Regions from separate parts of the Streptomyces sp. NPDC085866 genome, predicted to be linked through region 1. Evidence: riboswitches for the same ligand, from Rfam matches in the RefSeq annotation. Region 1 holds a riboswitch; each other region holds the start of a gene.

Region 1 (2,257 bases):
AGACGCCGATCGAGGACTGGTGGCAGAACCACAGCTCGGTGCCGTCGTCGAGGGTGAGGATCGTGCGGTAGCCGTAGGCGCCGGCCCAGCCCGCCTCGGTGATGGTGCCGCTGTGGATCGCCTTGATGAGGGTGCCCGTGGGGGCGGCGAAGTCGAGGCCGGTGTGGTAGCCGGAGGACCACATCGATCCGGGCTGGCCGAAGGTGCCGGTGATCGTGTACGAGACGACCGGCAGCCTGTACTGCTTGGCCAGCGCGGCCAGGCGCTCTTCCTCGGCCTTCTTCTTGGCCGCGGCCTCCGCCTCCTTCTTGGCCTCGGTGGCCTTGGCTGCGGCTTCCTTCTGCGCCTTGGCGGCCGCGTCGGCGGCCTGCTTCTCGGCGGCGGCCGCCGCCGACGCGGCGGCCTTGATGTCGGCCTTGCTCTGCTGCTGCTCGGCCTGGGCCATGATGCGGTTGCGCAGGGCCTCGCCCGCGTCGCCCTGGTCACTGTCGGCGTCGGTCGTGCCGACGTTGCTCAGCGACGCATCGGCGGCCTTGGACGCGTCGGAGGAGGAGCCGTCGAACAGGGAGCTGACGGAGTCCAGGTCGGGCATGGAGATGGAGACCGGCGGCTTGCCGGTGTGGGCGCTGGCCATGCCGCCCGCGCCGACGGCGGCGATGACACCGACGCCGAGGACCGTGGAGCTGCGGGCGAGTCCGCCGCCACGCTGCTTGGCCACGCGGTGCCGACCGCGTACCGGCCGTATGGACTCCTCGGTGGGGTTCCACTCCTCCCAGGGGCCCTCGTCGGTGTGCTGAGCGCCGAAGTATCCGAAGGTCTCGGTCTCGCTCGGCATGAACGGGGCTTCTGGGGCAGGCCGGTTGGACGCCACGAAGGCGCACTCCTTTCCTTCCTCCGCCTACCGGGTTAGCTGACGGGTTCGGAGCAGGAAGGTCTCCTACGCGCGTATACCTGCCGTGCTTCCACGGCGGCATCCGCGTGATTCACCCCAAGGTGGTGGTTCCCCGGTTCCCTTGCGGGATTCGGCGCGTGCGCACGGAGCCGCCTCTTGTGACGGCTGGGACGACCGCGCTGCGTTATCGAACGTTAATAGACCCGGACGTCAGATTCCAAGCTGTTCTACTTGATCATTAACGGATTTCAGGGCGGACATAGGTGTCACGACCGGTGGAAAACGGGCGAGTTGACCGGCGTCCAGGAGTCTCGGCGGTTTTGATGGTGTCTCAGATGTTATGCGGAGGGCGCCCGTCCGATCACCTTGGGTGACACTGGCGGGGCGTCAGGGACGCCGTACGGCCAGCAGCGCCATGTCGTCCGTCATCCCGCCCCCGGAGTGCCGGCGCACCTCCGCGGCGAGGCGGCCGAGCAGCGAGCGCGGATCGGGAAAGCGGCGTCCGGCGAGCCGGCGCAGGGGGTCGTAGAAGCGGCCGTGGGCGTCGCGGGCCTCGGACAGGCCGTCGGTGTAGAGCAGCAGGGTGGCGCCGCTCGGGAAGCCGGACTCGGTCGCGCGGTCGGGCCACAGGCCGAGGTCGGCCATGCCGAGCGGCAGCGCGGGTTCGTGCGCGGCCAGGGTGCGCAGGGTGCCGTCGTCGTGCAGGAGCAGCGGTGGCGGGTGGCCGCGGTTGACGATCCGGACCACACCGTCGCCGCCGCCGTGCGGGAGTTCGGCGAGGACGGCGGTGGTGAAGCCCTCGAAGGCGTCGATGCCGTCCCGCCGGGTGCCCTCGCGGGCCAGCGCCCGCTCCAGCCGCGCGGCCACCGCCTCCAGCGTGGTCTCCTGCTCGGCGGCCTCCCGGAACGCCCCGATGACCACGGCGACGGCGGCGACCGCGCCCATGCCCTTGCCGCGTACGTCCCCGACGATCAGCCGCACGCCGTGCGGGCTGTCCTGCACCGCGTACAGGTCACCGCCGATGAAGGCGCCCTCCTGTGCCGCCTCGTACCGGGCCGCGATGTCGAAGCCGGCGATGCGGTCGTCCGGTTCGGGCAGGACGGCCCGCTGGGCGGCCTCGGCGATCTCCCGGGCGGAGGCGAGCCGCTGGTCGCCGAGGCGCAGGACGCGGTTGATGGCGGCGGCCAGCACGGCGACCGTGGCCACGGTGACGATCTCGGTGATCGTGTGCACGTCCACAGCGGGACCGAACTGGGTGCAGACGACGACGGTGGCGACCAGGGCGGCCAGGCCGGTGAGGAGCGTGGTGCGCAGCGAGGACAGGGGCGCGGCGATCAGCGGGGCGGCCGTGAAGAAGGGCACGGC
Region 2 (2,257 bases), on a different contig from region 1:
CTTCTGCGGCCTGTCAGGGCAGGTGATTCTCGAGAACGCGTCCCACGGAGCGGGAGCCTCAGACGGCGACGCCGTGCGAGCGGAGGTAGCCGACCGGGTCGATGTCCGAGCCGTAGTTCGGCGTGGTGCGGATCTCGAAGTGCAGGTGCGGACCGGTCACGTTGCCGGTCGCGCCGGAGAGGCCGATCTGCTGGCCCGCGGTCACGGTCTGGCCGGCCGAGACGGAGAGCCGCGAGAGGTGACCGTACTGGGCGTAGTAGCCGTCGTTCAGCTTGATGACGACCTGGTTGCCGTAGGCGCCGCCCCACCCGGCGGAGACGACGGTGCCGGCGGCGACGGCCTTGAGCGAGGTACCGGTCGGCACGACGAAGTCGACGCCGGTGTGGTAGCCGCTGGACCACATGCTGCCGGCCACGTGGTAGCCGGTGCCGATGGTGGCGCCGGCGACCGGGAGGGTGTAGCCGGTGGAGGGCACGGAGGGGGCGGAGGGTGCGGAGGGTGCGGTGGCGGCACCGGAGGCCTGGCCGGACCGGGACGGGGATGCCGGCGCCGGGGCGGAGGGCTCGGTGTGCGTCCGGGCGGTCTTCGCGCCGAGCGACAGCTTCAGACCCGGGTGGATCAGCGAGGGGTCCTGGCCGACGGCCTGCCGGTTGTCGTCGTAGAGCCGCTGCCAGCCGCCGCTGACGTGCTGCGCGTCGGCGATCTTCGCAAGCCAGTCGCCGGACTGCACCGTGTAGGTGCGCACACCCGAATTCCGCTGCACGGCCGCCTTCTTCACGGCCGTCTTTTCCACGACCGGAAGGGACTGCACGGCCTTTCCGGAAACGGGTTGCGTGGTGGCGGCGTGCGCTCCGGTGGCCCCGAGGAGTGGCAGGGCCAGCGCGGCACCACCGGTTCCGGCGACGGCGATCGAGCGGCTGAAACGCGGGGTCTTGGGGCGGCGGTGCTTACCCTTCGCGGGCATGGCGCATTCCTCTCCGGCGCCTGCGAGGTGAGCTGACGGGTTCGGGCTGGAGCTGCCCGGCCGCGCGGTGCGCGGCTGCACCCCAGCCTGTCCCGGAGACCGGGACAGGCAGTCGTACCTGGCGGGTCCCCCGCTCCTGCCGAACACGGGTGAAGTGTGTGGGGACTCCGGGCGGCGGCAGGATTCGGCGTTCCGTCCGGATTGGTGGCGAACGTAAGCGAGCAAGACGCAACCGGACAAGCAGCCGGTTCCCGGCGTGGATGTTCCAAGTGATCGAATTCGGGAATTCCCGGTCACTCTGCGTGAATTCCCGAATCCTTCCCCTTTTCAATTTCCTTCGCCTTTATGGGGATTACGTGGACATGACGCGCGACGCACGGTCACGAATATGACGCTCCTCACGCACCGACTCCCCACGCCCCCTTGCCCCAGAGCGAGTTGGAACGAAGGCGCCAATTCGGGCAGATGGCTCAGATGCGGCGCAGTCGGAGAACCGTCGCATCCAGGTCACCCTTCAGCCCGGCGCGCAGCCCGTGGTGCAGCAGGACGGCCCCTCGATGCTCTTCGCCCGTTTCGAGGCATTTGTACGATGCCGTCGGGTCGAGTCCGCGCAGCCGCAGCGCCGGCACCGGCTCGCCGTAGTGCTGCGCCTGGAGGCAGGCGAGGACCACGGTCTCGTCCCCGAGGACGTACTGGACAGCACTCAGACCGCCCGTCGGGGGCCGCAGCCGGTACTGGTCGCCGCGCTGGACGACCGGTCGGATCTCCTTGTAGAGGTCCACCCAGCGACGGGCTTCGGCCAGCTCCTCCCCGGTCCACTCGGTGAGGTCGCCGCCGACGCCGAGGACCCCGGCCATCGAGCTGACGAAACGGAACCGCAGCGAGCTCTCCCGCCCGTTGAGCTGGGTGTTCGGGCTGTCGGTGACCCATGCGGCCATGACCCGCGCCGGATGGATTTGGCTGAAGCCGTGCTGGATGGCGAGCCGGTCGAGCGGGTCGGTGTTGTCGGAGGTCCACACCTGGTCGGTGCGGCTCATCACGCCGAGGTCGATCCGCCCGCCGCCGCCCGAGCAGGACTCGAACGCGACCGAGGGATGGGCGGCTCGCAGCCGGTCCAGCAGGGCGTACAGAGCGCGGACATGGTCCACCCACAGGCGCTGCGGGTACGGCTCCCCGGGCCAGCCGGCGTCGGTGAAGCAGCGATTGAAGTCCCACTTCACGTAGTCGACCGGGGCGCTCGACAGGAGGGCGTCCAGCTGCTCCCAGAGATACTCCTGGACGTCCTCGCGGGCG
Region 3 (2,257 bases), on a different contig from region 1:
AAGGAACTCTCCAAGGAGCTGTTCCCGGCGACCTCGCGCATGTCGCGGCCGCGCCAGGGCACCGAGGAGACGGTCGAGAAGATCGACGCGGCGGCCGTGCGTGCCTTCTACGACCGCCATGTGCGGCCCGCCACGGCCACCGTGGTCGTGGTCGGCGACCTCACCGGCACCGACCTGGACGAGCTGCTCGCCGACACCCTGGGTGCCTGGACCGGCACCCCGGGCACGCCGCGGCCGGTGCCGCCGGTGACCGCCGACGACACCGGCCGGGTGGTCATCGTCGACCGGCCGGGCGCCGTCCAGACGCAGCTGCTCATCGGCCGGATCGGGCCCGACCGGCACGACCGCGTGTGGCCCGCCCAGGTGCTCGGCACCTACTGCCTCGGCGGCACCCTCACCTCGCGCCTGGACCGCGTCCTGCGCGAGGAGAAGGGCTACACCTACGGCGTGCGCTCCTTCGGGCAGGTCCTGCGCTCCGCGCCGGACGGCACGGGCGCCGCGATGCTCGCCATCAGCGGCTCCGTGGACACCCCGAACACCGGTCCCGCGCTGCAGGACCTGTGGACGGTGCTGCGCACGCTCGCGGCGGAGGGCCTGACCGACGCCGAGCGGGACGTCGCCGTGCAGAACCTGGTCGGTGTGGCGCCGCTGAAGTACGAGACCGCGGCGGCCGTCGCGAGCACGCTGGCGGACCAGGTCGAGCAGCACCTGCCCGACGACTTCCAGGCGACTCTGTATCAGCAGCTCGCCGGCACCGGCACCGTGGAGGCCACCGCGGCCGTCATCAACGCCTTCCCGGTGGACCGCCTGGTGACCGTCCTCGTCGGTGACGCGGCCGAGATCAAGGCGCCGGTCGAGGCGCTCGGCATCGGCGAAGTCACCGTCGTGGCAGCCGAGTAGCGGCTTCGAGGCGCCCCGCGCGCGTGGGGGCCCTGACGACCCGACGGGTCGTCAGGGCCCTTTGTCGCGCGGAGCCCTTCCCAAGATGTCCGAATTGAGGCAGAGGTTGCCTGTCTGGCCTGTGGGATGCGCTACAAAAGCCGGGATCCGTTTGGGGATCGAAAGTCGGGCCGCATAGCGTCGACCGGGCTGTTCGTCAGGCAGTGCGCCGCGCCCGCGGCACCGGACAGTCATCGCCGAGTCCCCCACGGCGCGAGCCAGGGGAGCCGGGGACCCACCGCAGTCCCTGGGGTGAATCGGACGCCCGCGCACCGGCGAGGGGGTCCGTAGGAGACCTTCCTGCTCCGAACCCGTCAGCTAACCCGGTAGGCGAGAGGGAAGGAAAGGACCAGCCACTTCATGGCGTTCATGTGCGCCACCGGGAAGCACCGCAAGCCCGGTCGGGTCAAGCGCACCACCGCTCAGGCGGCCGGTGTCGCGGCCCTCACCACCACCGGTGTCGTCGGCACCCTGGCGGCCGGCCCGGCACTCGCCGCGGACAACTCCGTCGAGGAGACCGGCCTCACCCCGGTCATCACCGTCAGCGACACGGTCGCCGAGCAGATCGACGCGCAGGCCGAGGCCCAGCTGGTGGCCGCCCGGCAGAAGGCGGCCGAGGAGGCCGCGGCCAAGGTGGCCGTCGAGGAGGCGAAGAAGGAGCGCGAGGCCCAGGCCCGCGCCGCGCGAGAGGCCGAGCGCAAGCGCCTGAACGCCTTCGTGGCCCCGATCGCGCACTCGTACGTCTCCACCGGCTACAAGGCCAGCAGCTCCCTGTGGTCCTCCGGCTCCCACACCGGCATCGACTTCCACGCGGCCAGCGGGACGTCCGTCCACGCGGTCGGCTCCGGCACGGTCGTCTCCACCGGCTGGGGCGGCGCGTACGGCAACCAGATCGTGATCCGGATGGCCGACGGCATGTACACCCAGTACGGCCACCTGTCGTCCATCGGCGTCGTCGTGGGCCAGAAGGTCCTCCCGGGCCAGCAGATCGGCCTGTCCGGCGCGACCGGCAACGTCACCGGACCGCATCTGCACTTCGAGGCCCGTACGACCCCCGAGTACGGCTCGGACGTCGACCCGATCGCCTATCTCCGCCAGCACGGCGTGAACGTCTGACGCTCCGGCGCACGACATCCCGAAGCCCCGGCTCACGAGCCGGGGCTTTCGCCGTTTTTCGCAGCGCCTGCGGCATCCACTGTCCAAAAAATATCCATGGATTCCGGCCCGCCGTCGGAAATTCCGGCTCATTGCAATAGAGTCACGGAACACACGTCCATCGTCGACGTTTCACGGGGATTAAGGCGGAGGTCGGTCATGC

The links. Region 1 has a riboswitch for cyclic di-AMP ahead of ACIF83_RS28870 (M23 family metallopeptidase). Riboswitches for the same ligand answer to the same signal wherever they lie in the genome.
Region 2: linked by a shared signal. The riboswitch ahead of ACIF83_RS08835 (peptidoglycan DD-metalloendopeptidase family protein) and the one ahead of ACIF83_RS28870 (M23 family metallopeptidase) in region 1 are both predicted to bind cyclic di-AMP.
Region 3: linked by a shared signal. The riboswitch ahead of ACIF83_RS34650 (M23 family metallopeptidase) and the one ahead of ACIF83_RS28870 (M23 family metallopeptidase) in region 1 are both predicted to bind cyclic di-AMP.

Annotation. Positions count from the first base shown of each region.
Region 1 is NZ_JBITSQ010000011.1:352,111-354,367, reverse strand. Features, by position in the region: gene ACIF83_RS28870 (M23 family metallopeptidase) at 1-871, opposite strand, end outside; cyclic di-AMP (ydaO/yuaA leader) riboswitch at 879-1,038, opposite strand; gene ACIF83_RS28865 (PP2C family protein-serine/threonine phosphatase) at 1,280-2,257, opposite strand, start outside.
Region 2 is NZ_JBITSQ010000003.1:447,320-449,576, forward strand. Features, by position in the region: gene ACIF83_RS08835 (peptidoglycan DD-metalloendopeptidase family protein) at 59-964, opposite strand; cyclic di-AMP (ydaO/yuaA leader) riboswitch at 969-1,131, opposite strand; gene ACIF83_RS08840 (alpha-galactosidase) at 1,435-2,257, opposite strand, start outside.
Region 3 is NZ_JBITSQ010000016.1:98,848-101,104, forward strand. Features, by position in the region: gene ACIF83_RS34645 (M16 family metallopeptidase) at 1-900, shown strand, start outside; cyclic di-AMP (ydaO/yuaA leader) riboswitch at 1,125-1,287, shown strand; gene ACIF83_RS34650 (M23 family metallopeptidase) at 1,300-2,055, shown strand; gene ACIF83_RS34655 (GntR family transcriptional regulator) at 2,254-2,257, shown strand, end outside.